One region of the Mesorhizobium sp. BR-1-1-10 genome, then DNA from elsewhere that is predicted to be linked to it. Evidence: riboswitches for the same ligand, from Rfam matches in the RefSeq annotation. Region 1 holds a riboswitch; the other holds the start of a gene.

Region 1 (6,132 bases):
GCGCGATGATGCTGGTGACTGTGCGGTCGAGGAAATCGCGGTCGTGGCTGACCAGGATGACGGTGCCGGCAAAACCGGCGACCAGTTCCTGCAGCAGTTCCAGCGTCTCCATGTCGAGATCATTGGTCGGCTCATCGAGAACCAGGAGGTTTGCTGGCCGTGCCAGCACGCGCGCCAGGATCAGCCGCGCCCGTTCGCCGCCGGACAGCTCGCGCACCGGCGTGCGGGCCTGTTCCGGCTTGAACAGGAAATCCTTCATATAGGACACGACATGGCGCTGCTCGCCATTGATGACGAGGTTCTCGCCGCGCCCGTCGGTCAGATATTGCGCCAGCGTCTCTTGCGGGTCGACCGCCTCGCGCTTCTGGTCGAGCGTGGCGATCTCCAGATTGGTGCCAAGCCGTATCGAACCCGCGTCCGGCGCCAATTCGCCGGTCAGCATCTTCAGAAGTGTCGTCTTGCCGGCGCCGTTCGGCCCGACAAGGCCGACGCGGTCGCCGCGCTGGATGCGGGTCGAGAACCCCTTGACGACGGTGAGGTCGCCAAAGCTCTTCTCGATGTTCTTGGCCTCGATCACCAGCTTGCCGGATTCGGCGGCGTCGCTTGCCACCATTATCGCGGTGCCTTCGGCGCCGCGATGGCCGCGAAAACGCTGGCGCATGGTCTGCAACTCGCCCAGGCGCCGCATGTTGCGCTTGCGCCGCGCCGTCACCCCGTAGCGCAGCCAGTGCTCCTCGCGCACGATCTGGCGGCCGAGCTTGTGCTGCTCGCGCTCTTCCTCTTCCAGCACCAGGTCGCGCCATTCCTCGAAATGGCCAAAGCCCTTGTCCAGCCTGCGCGTCTGGCCGCGATCGAGCCAGACTGTGGCGCGCGATACGCGCTCGAGGAAGCGGCGGTCATGCGAGATGACGATGAGCGCCGAGGAGGTCCGGACGAGCTCTTCTTCCAGCCATTCGATGACAGATAAATCAAGATGGTTAGTCGGCTCATCAAGAAGCAAGATGTCAGGCTCCGGCGCCATGACGCGGGCAAGCGCGGCGCGCCTGGCCTCTCCGCCGGACAGGTCGCCAGGCCGTTCTTCGCCCGACAGGCCGAGATGCTCCATCAGATAGCTGGCGCGGTAGGGATCGTCGGCGGGCCCGAGCCCGGCCTCCACATAGGCGCGCACGGTTGCAAAGCCGTCCATGTCGGGCATTTGCGGCAGATAACGCACCGTCGCCGAAGGCTGGCGGAACACCTCGCCGTCCTGTGGTTCGATCAGGCCGGCGGCGATCTTGAGCAGCGTCGACTTGCCGGACCCGTTGCGGCCGACCAGCGCGATCTTGTCGCCGGCCGAAGCGGTCAAGGCGGCGCCGTCGAGCAGCGGCGCGCCGCCGAAGGTCAGTCTTATCCCGTCGAGATTGAGAAGAGGCGGGGCCATGTCAGCTTTCGGGCAATGGATAGGGATGGGCGAGCAGCAGCGCGCGGCCATGGCCGAGCGCGATGTCGAGGCGGCCCCCGGTCTTGCCGAACTTGACCTCGTTGGAAATGGTCAGCGACGAACCGAACGCCACCTCGACCTTGTCGAGCGGCCATTTGGCGCCGGTGACGGTCAGGCCGGAGAGTTCGGAGAAGCCGAGAATCGAGAACAGCGTGCCGTCGGCATAATCGAAGCCGGCCCTGCCGGGCAGCAAGGGAACACCTTCCTGGGCGCCGCTGGTCAGAAACACATCCATTCCGGCTTCGGCCAGCCGCAGGCCAAGCGCCAGATGCAGGAAGGCGTGGTCGGCGCGCTTGCCGCCGAAGGCGCCCGCCAGCACAAGGCGGGTCGCCCCGCGCTCCAGTGCGGCCGCGATCGCCAGTTCTCCGTCGGTCTTGTCCTTTTCCGCCGGGAAGGTTTGCCGCGGCACGGCGGCGAGGTCGGCGGGCAGATCAGCCGGGACCGAGTCGAAATCACCCACCCACAGTTCCGGCACGAGGCCCAGCATCTGCGCATGGCCGATGCCGGCGTCGGCAGCGATGACGCGCGAGCCTTCGACCTGGCGGTCGAGCCGAGGCGTGCGGATGAGGTCGCCGCCAAGCAGGATGGTGAATGTGCTCATATCCCGTCGCCTTACCAGCCCGGCACGGGAAACGGAAGGCGGCAAAGTCCCACTTGCGCGGGTCATCGGCCCGGCCTATGTGTCGAAACGCTCTAACGGGGTGCCGGACGCGAATTTCGCGGGCCGGCTGAGAGGCAGTCTCGCCAACCCGCTGAACCTGATCCGGTTTGTACCGGCGGAGGGATTAGACGTTTCGGACACTCCGACGCCTCAATTCCTTTCAACGCAAACGAAGGAGGCGCCGATGCGCACGTTTTTATATTCTCTGGTCGCCGCCACGGCAGTAACCCTGTCCGGGCCGGCCTTGGCCAAGGACAAGCTGACCGTCTACACCTATGAGAGCTTCACCGCCGACTGGGGTCCAGGTCCCGTGGTGAAGAAGGAATTCGAGGCAGAATGCGGCTGCGATCTCGAGTTCGTCTCGGTCGCCGATGGCGTGGCGCTGCTCAACCGCGTCAAGCTGGAAGGCGCTTCGACCAAGGCCGACATCGTGCTCGGCCTCGACACCAATCTCACCGCCGATGCCAAGGCCTCGGGCCTGTTCGCGCCACATGGCGCAATAACGGACGTCAACGTGCCGGGCGGCTGGACCGACGACACTTTTGTCCCGTTCGATTACGGCTACTTCGCCGTCGTCTACGACACTGAAAAGCTGAAGAGCCCACCCAAGAGCTTGAAGGATTTGGTGGAGGGTAGCGCCGACGACAAGATCGTCATCCAGGACCCGCGCACATCGACGCCCGGTCTCGGCCTGCTGTTGTGGGTGAAGTCGGTCTACGGCGACAAGGCGCCGGAGGCCTGGGCCAAGCTCAAGACCAAGGTGCTGACCGTGACGCCGGGCTGGAGCGAGGCCTATGGCCTGTTCACCAAGGGCGAGGCGCCGATGGTGCTGTCCTACACCACCTCGCCGGCCTACCACATGGTCGCCGAGAACACCGAGCGCTATCAGGCGGCGTCGTTCGAGGAAGGCGAATATCTGCAGATCGAGGTCGCGGGCATCACCACGACCGGCGCCAAGAATCCGCTGGCGGAAAAGTTCATGGCCTTCATGACTGGGCCGAAATTCCAGGACGCCATCCCCGAGACCAACTGGATGTTCCCGGCCGGGAAGACCGACAAGCCGCTCAACCCCGCCTTCGACAAGCTGGTCAAGCCGACCAAGACCTTGCTGTTCAGCCCGGAGGAGGTCGCGGCCAACCGCAAAGCCTGGGTCGATGAATGGCTGGCGGTGATGAGCAAGTAGGTTTTGTGGGCTAATCTCGTGAGATGAACGCTCTCCGGCGATGCTCCCTAAGCTTCACCCAATCGTTGATGTGCGGTGTGCAAACCCGCTCTGATCCCCGCATCACAGCCGGCGTGATAGGGCTCGCCGCCATCGCCATTTTGATCGGCGGAGCGTTTGCGGGGCTGCTTGTCGAAGGTGCTCGCGATTTTTCCGGCGCTTGGGCTGCGTTCGATCTCTACCTGTTCCGGGTCGTGCGCTTCACGCTCTGGCAGGCGGCCCTGTCGACGCTGCTCTCGGTCGGGCCGGCCCTGCTCGTGGCGCGGGCGCTGTCGCGGCATCCACGGTTTTTCGGCCGTGCCTTCATCCTGCAGCTCTTCGCCGTGCCGCTGGCGCTGCCGGGCATCGTCGCGGCGCTCGGTATCCTGGCGCTCTATGGCCGCGCCGGCTATTTCTCCGGCTTTCTCAGCGCCGTCGGCGGCCAGGGTTGGCCGGGCATCTATGGCCTGTCCGGCATTCTCGTCGCCCATGTCTTCTTCAACCTGCCGCTGGCCACACGTCTGCTCCTCGAGGCGCTGCGGACCATTCCCTCCGACCAGTGGCGGCTGGCGAGCCAGCTCGGCATGGGGGCGCGGCCGGCATTCCGGCTGATCGAGTGGCCGACGCTGCGTGCCGCGCTGCCCGGGGTCGCCGGACTTGTCTTCATGCTGTGCGTCACATCCTTCACCATCGTGCTGACGCTCGGCGGCGGGCCGGCCGCGACGACGCTCGAAGTCGGCATCTATCAGGCATTGCGCTTCGATTTCGATCCCGCGAGGGCTGTCGCGCTGACAACGCTGCAGATCGCCTTGACCCTCATCGTGGTGCTGGCGTTGACCCGACTCGGAGCCGACGTCGTCGGCGACGTCAACCTGCCGGTCGCGCCGCGCCGCTACCTCTCCGTCAACAGGACCGAAGCCTGGCTGAACGCGACGCTCATCGTGTTGGCCTTGCTGTTCGTTGCGGGGCCGATGGCGGCGACCGTGGCGGCCGGCCTTGGCGCCGACCTCGGCCGGCTTGCAGGCGAGGCCACTGTCCGTCAGGCGACGCTGACCAGTGCCGTGCTCGCTTTCCTTTCGGCATTGCTTTCGGTGATGCTTTCGCTGGCATTGACCATGGCGCGCAGGGCGCTGGCGTCGAACCGCCGCTTCGGGGCAAGGACACTGCTCGAACATGCCACCGATACCGGCGCCGGGTTTGTCCTGGTCGTGCCGCCGATCGTCGTCGGCGCCGGCTGGTTCCTGTTGCTGCGCCATGTCGGCGATGTGTTAGCCATCGCCCCGCTCATGGTCGTCACCGTCAACGCTGTCATGGCGATGCCTTTTGCGCTGCGCGCCATCCGTCCCGCCTATGATGCGGCAAGCGAGCGTCACGAGCGGCTTTGCGCGCAGCTTGGAATTTCCGGCTGGTCAAGACTGTGGCTGGTCGACTGGCCGACGTTGCGGCGCCCGCTGGCCACCGCTTTTGCCTTCGCCATGGCACTGTCGCTCGGCGATCTCGGCGTCATCGCCCTGTTCGGCAGTGATTCCGTGCAGACCTTGCCCTACCTTCTCCTGGCGCGCATGGGCAGCTACCGAACCGAGGACGCCGCCGGCTTGGCGCTGCTGCTCGGCCTTGTCTGCCTGGCACTGGTGCTGGCAGCGGACCGGCTGGGAAAGGAGACGGCCCGCAATGTCTGACGGGGCGGCTGGCGGCAAAGGGGTTTCGGTGCGGCTGGACAAGGTTTCGTTCAGCTATGGCGAGACGTTGTTCACCTTCGATGCCGAGTTCACGGCGGGGCAAATCACCGCCATCATGGGACCGAGCGGCTCCGGAAAGTCGACGCTGCTCAATCTGGTGGCCGGGTTCGAGCCGCCGCGATCCGGTCGCGTGCTGATCGGCGGGGCCGATGTCAGCACCGCGCCACCGGCGACGCGGCCAGTGTCGATGGTTTTTCAGGAAAACAACCTTTTCGCGCATCTTTCCGTCGAGCAGAATGTCGGGCTCGGCCGTTCGCCATCGTTGCGGCTGGCCGAAGGCGATCGCGCTGCGATCGCCGATGCGCTTGCGCGCACCGGCCTTGCCGGCAAGGAGAAGCGGCTGCCCCGCGAACTTTCCGGCGGTGAGCGCCAGCGCGTTGCCCTGGCTCGCGTGCTGGTGCGTGACCGCCCGGTGCTGCTGCTCGACGAGCCCTTCGCTTCGCTTGGGCCCGCCTTGCGAGACGATATGCTCGACCTGGTTGCCGGCCTGCATGCCGAGCGTGGCATGACGGTGCTGTTCGTCACGCACCAGCCGCAAGATGCGCGCCGCATCGGTCAGAGGCTGGTGTTTATCGAGAACGGCGCGGTCGCCGCTATCGGCACGGCGGATGATTTCTTTGCCGGGGCTGGTCCGGAGGCATTCCGGCGCTATATCGGAGCCGGTGCCGGGGATTCCTTATCACGAGATATTGCCCGGAAGCGGACATAATTTACGCTCAAACCGGCCCGATGCGATGTGGCGCTTGCTTGCCATGACTGGAGTAGTGTGGCTAGGTCCGCTCGATACCGGTCCGGCACAGGCCGTGATTTGCCTACAGCTTCCGCCGCATGCTCCGAGGGGCGCGTGACGGATACTGTAGCAGTTTGTTTTGCGCATGTGGTCATGTGCAGGGACCTGAAAGGAAGCCGTTCTGGCGATCGGCGTTGACAGGCTACGAATGAACCCGCTGGCGCGCTTTCTGGCGCTGGCCGGCTTTGCCGTGGCGCTGGCAAGCTGCCAGATGTTCACGCCTCCGGAAGTCCAGGAATCAGGCTTCCAGCCATCCGACAA
Region 2 (6,132 bases), on a different contig from region 1:
TCGCACCCTGGATCACGAGGCAGCGGTTGCGCGATCACGGCATGCTGATGGTCTGGTCGGGTCGTCACGTGCCGTCAAGATTTCTGGCGTGGGTGGACAATATCCCGGTCAAGACCGTTCTTTTCAACTGGTCGCGCGAGGCACCGCCGGTGGCGATCAGCTTTGCCGTCATTCCGCCCGGCACGCGATATGTGCCGGCTGCCGCCAGCAGCCGGACCCGGCATCCGCGCAGCTAGGGTGAGCGGCGTCGTGCGATCCCCCTATAATACAACCGGACGGCCGCTCGTCTGACTGGACGAAGCTGGCATCAATGCCCATTTATGCACTATCCAAGTTTGTGCCGCGCAATTCCCGACGGAGAGCCGCTACACTTCCCCGGAATTGCCTTTTGAGGAGACGTGACATGGCGACTTCGAGCGAACGTGCAGTGCTTGCCGGCGGCTGCTTCTGGGGCATGCAGGATTTGATCCGGCGCTTCCCGGGTGTCCTTGCCACGCGTGTCGGCTACAGTGGCGGCGACGTGCCGAACGCCACCTATCGCAATCATGGCACCCATGCCGAAGCCATCGAGATCACCTTCGACCCGGCGAAAATCAGCTTTCGCCAGCTTCTGGAATTCTTCTTCCAGATACATGATCCGACGACGCGCAATCGCCAGGGAAACGATGTCGGCATGAGCTATCGCTCCGCAATCTACTACACCGATGAGGAGCAGAAGCGTGTGGCGGAGGACACCATCGCCGATGTCGACGCCTCCGGCCTGTGGCCCGGCAAGGTCGTCACCGAACTTGCGCCGGCCGGAGCGTTCTGGGAGGCCGAACCCGAGCACCAGGACTATCTCGAGAAATATCCCAACGGCTACACCTGCCATTTCGTCAGACCAGGCTGGAAGCTGCCGGTTCGTGAAAAGGCGGTTTCATAAGGTTCACCAGCCGTTTTGGCAGCAGGTGGGGTATAAACGCCCGTCGATTGCCAAGGATCATACGCATAGGGGCTGTTAGCCGCCGTGGCGGTTGACAGTTCGTTGCGTTGCTGGCCAACTGTGTGGGTTGATCGATCATCGGGGATGAGCATGAAGAAGATCTACGAAAAGCCGGTGTTGGTGAAGCGGGAAAGACTCTCAAGTGTTGCGGCGGGACCGCTTTCTTCCAAGGCAACCTGACCGGCCAGGCCGGCTTTCGGGCCTGGCTGGCCGAGTTGTAACGGTGATCGAATTGCTGGTGCGGGCAGGCTACGTCTTGCCCCGCTGGGCTTGAGAAGATGATTTCTTCCGAACCCGCGGCCCGCGCCGGGCAACTCAATGCAATTTTCATCCTGGATGTTTCTGCTTATACCGGGCCGCTCCTTTCCGGATGGATCGAGGCGGGAAACCGTGTTGGTGCGATCATCGTGCCTGGTTTTCAACGCCCATCCAGAGGCTTCAGCATTGGCAATTTTCGGCGCAGGCTGAGGCGCCGGCTTTTGCTCAGGCGCCATCTCGGCAACACGCCGGTAAAGCTGATCGAATTCCGCCGGCCTTACGACTGGAACGAGCTTGCCCGGCAATTGCCTGACATCGCCGCGGATGTGCTGATCTGCTTCGCTTTCCCGACCTTGATCCCGCAGCAGCTGCTCGACCTCTTTCCCAAGGGCGGGCTTAATTTTCATCCGGCGCTGCTGCCCAACTACCGGGGGCCGCATCCTCTCCATCGTCTTGTCGCGGATGGCCAGCATGCGGTCCATGGCGGCGTGACACTGCATAAGATGTCGGCCAATTTCGACGACGGCGACATCCTCGGACAAGTGCCGTTCACCGAAGCAGACTGGGCATCGCGGCGGGATATGGTGGACGGCGTGGCGAGCGCGATGCGCCGGTTGGTGCGTGAGGTGGTGCCAGCCTATTGCAAGAATCTGGTGTCGGGGATGCGGCAGCCAGCCGGTGATTTCGTCTGGGCTCGACTTGAGCGGGACCACATGGCGATTTCGTCCGACATGTCGATCGGGCACGTTGCCCGGATGTGGCACGTATTGGGCGCTAAACCCGGTATCTATCTGGATGTCGCCGGCCGCAAGGTCAGGCTGGCCTTCCAGGTCAGGCGACTGGGTCCGCCAACCGGAAAGGGTCCCGTAAGGCGGTGGGGGATGGTGGAGTTCGATCTTGCCAATGGCCGGGTTCGGCACCTCACCTACGGGCGCCTGCTCAAACGGCTGATGAAAATATACGCCTCATTCCCACGCCCCCGGGCCGGCAAACCGTACGCTGAATTAAGGGTCTTTGGCCGGGTGGGCAGTGAAGCGGCACCAGAGCCGCAAGCGGGTAGTCGCGGACACTGAATCCCAATAATGGGAACCGCGGAAACTGCGTCCGCGGTTCTCATATCGCGATGGCAAACTACTTTCCGCAGTTGTTGTCGTTCACGGTCGGCGCGGTGGCGTTGCCATTGGCGTCCGTCTGTGCACCCTGCGGGTTGGTCGGGCAATTCTTGTCCGCATTGGAATTCATGTCGCCCGGCGTGGTGGTCGTGCTGTTGGTCGCGCCCGGATCGATCGTACTGGGTGAAGCCGGGGTGCTTGGGTCCACAGTGACGGACTTGCCGCTACCGCCGGGCCCATCCGCGCCCGCTGCGCTATTGCTTTGTGCCATGGCGGATGTTGCAACGGCAATGGTGAAGGCCGAAGCCGCGAGGATTTTCATGAACATGATTTGTCTCCATTTTCTGTGAACTCGTCGCCGGGAACGGTGCACGGTTTCGCGGAAATCATGAACCGCTCAATCTCTTGTTTTGACACAATCCCGAACGGAAAATTGGTCCTGGAATCGCGTCCAGCGACTGGTGGGACAACCCCTCGGAATGGCGAAGGTTCCAGACAAATTTCCGCGCCGGCGATGTCCAATTGCCCTGGAGCTCGGGCAATGCTTTAGCGCGGCTTGCCAAAAAACAGCTTTCCCAACCGTCCGAATGATGCTTTAACGCGCCTATCCACAGGGGTGCTCCGTACGGTCGGGGCTGAGACGGGGGCGGCAAGCCCACAGACCCTAGAAGCTGATCTGGGTAATACCAGCGGAGCGAGGCGGGCGATGTTTTCAGGCGCACAGGTTTCCCTATATCCAATGGCCGACGATTTCGTCGGCATCATTCTGGGCGCGCTCGGCGCGCTCGATCCGTACCGCGACAAGCTCAGGATCGAGACCGACGACATTTCGACCTTGCTGGTCGGGCCCCCCGAGGTGTTATTCCCTGCGCTGCGCGACCTTTTCGTGGCCGCGTCTGGCAGCGGCAGGCATTGCGTGCTGTCAGCCACCATTTCGCGTGGCTGCCCAGGCGAGCCGGATGACCCGATCTGCCGCTCCGACACGTTCGGCGGACCTGCCGGGCCACTCGGCCCGCGCAAGCAAGCCGCCATCACCGCAGTGCGCGGCGCGCCGGCCACTGGCCAGCCGGCGGCGGCGCAGTTCTCGCTCTATGTGATGGGCACTGACGACCACATGGACGAAATCTATGGCTGCATAGATTTCCTGAAGCAGTCCGGCGTCTACGATCGCTCCAAGAATTTCTGCACCAAGCTGCGCGGCGATGCCGGCGCGATCTTCTCGGCCCTCGATGAAGCCTTCTGCCGCTTCGGGCCCGGCGCCGGCCATGTAACCCTCGATGTCACGGTCTCGGCCAACAGTCCCACCGCCGTCTGAACCGCTCGTGGTCTCATCGTCATTCAACCCGCGTAACGTCGCGGGCTTCTTCGCAAAAACAGCGCCGGCCGTGATATCGATCGGTTTGGTGCTCGTGGCCTGGGAACTGTACGCAAACATTTCCGGCATCAAGCCGACGGTTCTGCCGGCGCCCTCGCGCGTCTTCGAACAGGCGATGCTCAATCGGGAAGCCTTGGTCGACAACGCCATTCCCACGGTCCGCGCCACGCTGATCGGTTTTGCCTGTTCGCTCAGTGCCGCCTTCGCCCTGTCGATGCTGGTCGACTTCTTCCAGCCTTTGCGGCGAGCGCTGTTTCCCATCTTCATAGTCAGCCAGACTTTGCCGCTGGTCGCCATCGCGCCATTGGTGGTGCTGTGGTTCGGCTTCGGGCTGGCGCCCAAGATCGTGCTGGTGGCGCTGGTCACCTTCTTCCCGATGCTGGTCGCGCTGGTACAGGGCTACGAGGCTACCGAGGTGGAGATCGGTCAGATGCTGCGTGCCATGGGAGCAGGGCGTTGGCGGGTCTTCATGCTGGCACGATTGCCTTCGGCGCTGCCTTATTTCTTCGCTGGCCTCAGGATATCCATCACCTATGCCGTCGTCGGCGCCATTTTCGCCGAATATGCAGGCGCGGCCAAAGGGCTGGGCATCTACATGCTCAACGCCAAGAACAATTTCCGTCCCGACCTGGTGCTCGCCGCCGTCTGCGTCAGCGCAGCGCTCACCCTTGTCCTGTTCGGGCTGACGATGCTGCTGCAGCGTCTTGCCATGCCCTGGGAACGAGCCGCTGGCAGGCAAGGCGCTGGAAAAGGTCCAGAAGCATGAGCCGGCTCGAATTGCGGCATGTTCGCAAGGCGTTTGGCGGGCTCGATGTGCTCGCCGACATTTCGCTTCGTGTCGATGCCGGCGAATTCGTCTCGATCCTTGGACCTTCGGGAGCCGGCAAGTCGACGCTGTTCCAGCTTCTGACCGGCGCCGAGCATGGCGAGGGTGAGATGTTCTTCGACGGCGTGCCGCTCGACGATCACGGCAGGCATTTCGCCTTCATGCCGCAGCGCGACGCGCTGATGCCGTGGCGGCGCATCCTCGACAACACCACGCTCGGACTCGAGGTGCAAGGCGTCAGCCGCAAGGCGGCACGGAAGCGTGTGGCTCCGCTGATTGCCGAGTTCGGCCTTGCCGGCTTCGAGTGGCACTTTCCAGCGCAGCTCTCGGGCGGCATGCGCCAGCGCACGGCGCTTTTACGTACCGTGGTGCAGGAACGCGATATGTTGCTGCTCGACGAGCCGTTCGGCGCGCTCGACGCACTAACCCGTGCGGCCCTGCAGCGCTGGCTCGAACAGATGTGGCGGCACCACCACTGGACGGCGTTGCTGATCACTCATGACGTGCGCGAAGCCCTGTTCCTGTCCGACCGCATCTATGTGCTGTCCGCGCGGCCTGCCCGGGTCGTGCGCGAGATCAAGGTGCCGCTGCCGCGCCCGCGCGATTCCGCCAGCGCGGCCACGCGGCAGGCCGGGGCACTCGAGGCCGAGATTCTCGACATTTTGCTCAACCTCCAGCCATCCGAAGGACATGACCATGATTGACTTGACGCGCAGGCAAGCCCTGCTGCTCACCCTTGCCGGCAGCGTACCGCTGATCACCGGATCGAGCCGTTCCTTCGCGGCAACGCGGACGGTCACGGTCGCCCTCGACTGGACGGTCAACACCAACCACATCGGCCTGTTCGTCGCCCGCGATAAGGGATTTTATCGGGAAGCCGGCATCGAGGTCGACATCCTGCCGTACAGCGATACCGGTGCCGGCACGCTTGTCGCCAACCATGTCGCCGATTTCGGGATCAACGGCACCATCAGCCTGTTCACCCAGAAGACCGCGGGGGCCGATCTGAAGGGCGTCTATGCCGTCGTGCAGTCCGAGACAGGCCGGCTGGTGTTCAATGCCGCGCGCAGCGAAATCAAAAGCCCGAAAGATCTGGATGGCCTGACCTATGGCGGTTTCGGCAGCGCCTGGGGGACCGCGCTGATCTCGACCATCATCCGTCACGACGGCGGCAAGGGCGATTTCGAGACGGTGACGCTGGGCACTTCCGCCTACGAGGCGCTGGCCAACGGTTCGGTCGACTTCACGCTGGAAGTGTCGACCTGGGAGGGCGTCGAAGCCGAACTCAGGGGCGTTAAGCAGCGCAGTTTCGTCTATGCCGACCATGGCGTCCCCGATGAGCACACCACGCTTATCTCTTCGAGCGAAGCGTATCTCCAGGCGAACCCCGAATTGTCGTCATCCTTCATCCAGGCAACGCGGCGCGGTTACCAATTCGCCGTCGATCATCCAGGGGAGGCCGCCACGCTGCTGATAGCCGCCAACAAGGATGCCCTGACGAATCCGGCCTTGGTCCACGCCTCGCTGAAGGCACTGCTCGAGGGCAATTATCTACGCGGGCAAAATGGTGCCATCGGGA

What was found. A riboswitch is a leader RNA that binds a small molecule or an ion and turns the genes downstream of it on or off. The one in region 1 is predicted to bind thiamine pyrophosphate.
Region 2: another riboswitch for thiamine pyrophosphate. It lies ahead of LB555_RS27620 (YkoF family thiamine/hydroxymethylpyrimidine-binding protein); the one in region 1 lies ahead of thiB (thiamine ABC transporter substrate binding subunit).

Annotation. Positions count from the first base shown of each region.
Region 1 is NZ_JAIUIL010000014.1:23,157-29,288, forward strand. It holds gene LB555_RS25500 (ABC-F family ATP-binding cassette domain-containing protein) at 1-1,420, opposite strand, end outside; gene LB555_RS25505 (thiamine diphosphokinase) at 1,422-2,081, opposite strand; TPP riboswitch at 2,168-2,282, shown strand; gene thiB (thiamine ABC transporter substrate binding subunit) at 2,326-3,324, shown strand; gene thiP (thiamine/thiamine pyrophosphate ABC transporter permease) at 3,393-5,021, shown strand; gene thiQ (thiamine ABC transporter ATP-binding protein) at 5,014-5,790, shown strand; gene LB555_RS25525 (M48 family metalloprotease) at 6,020-6,132, shown strand, end outside.
Region 2 is NZ_JAIUIL010000017.1:34,923-41,054, forward strand. It holds gene LB555_RS27600 (glycosyltransferase family 39 protein) at 1-236, shown strand, start outside; gene msrA (peptide-methionine (S)-S-oxide reductase MsrA) at 404-922, shown strand; gene LB555_RS27610 (formyltransferase family protein) at 1,261-2,313, shown strand; gene LB555_RS27615 (hypothetical protein) at 2,372-2,680, opposite strand; TPP riboswitch at 2,955-3,068, shown strand; gene LB555_RS27620 (YkoF family thiamine/hydroxymethylpyrimidine-binding protein) at 3,059-3,667, shown strand; gene LB555_RS27625 (ABC transporter permease) at 3,630-4,493, shown strand; gene LB555_RS27630 (ABC transporter ATP-binding protein) at 4,490-5,257, shown strand; gene LB555_RS27635 (ABC transporter substrate-binding protein) at 5,250-6,132, shown strand, end outside.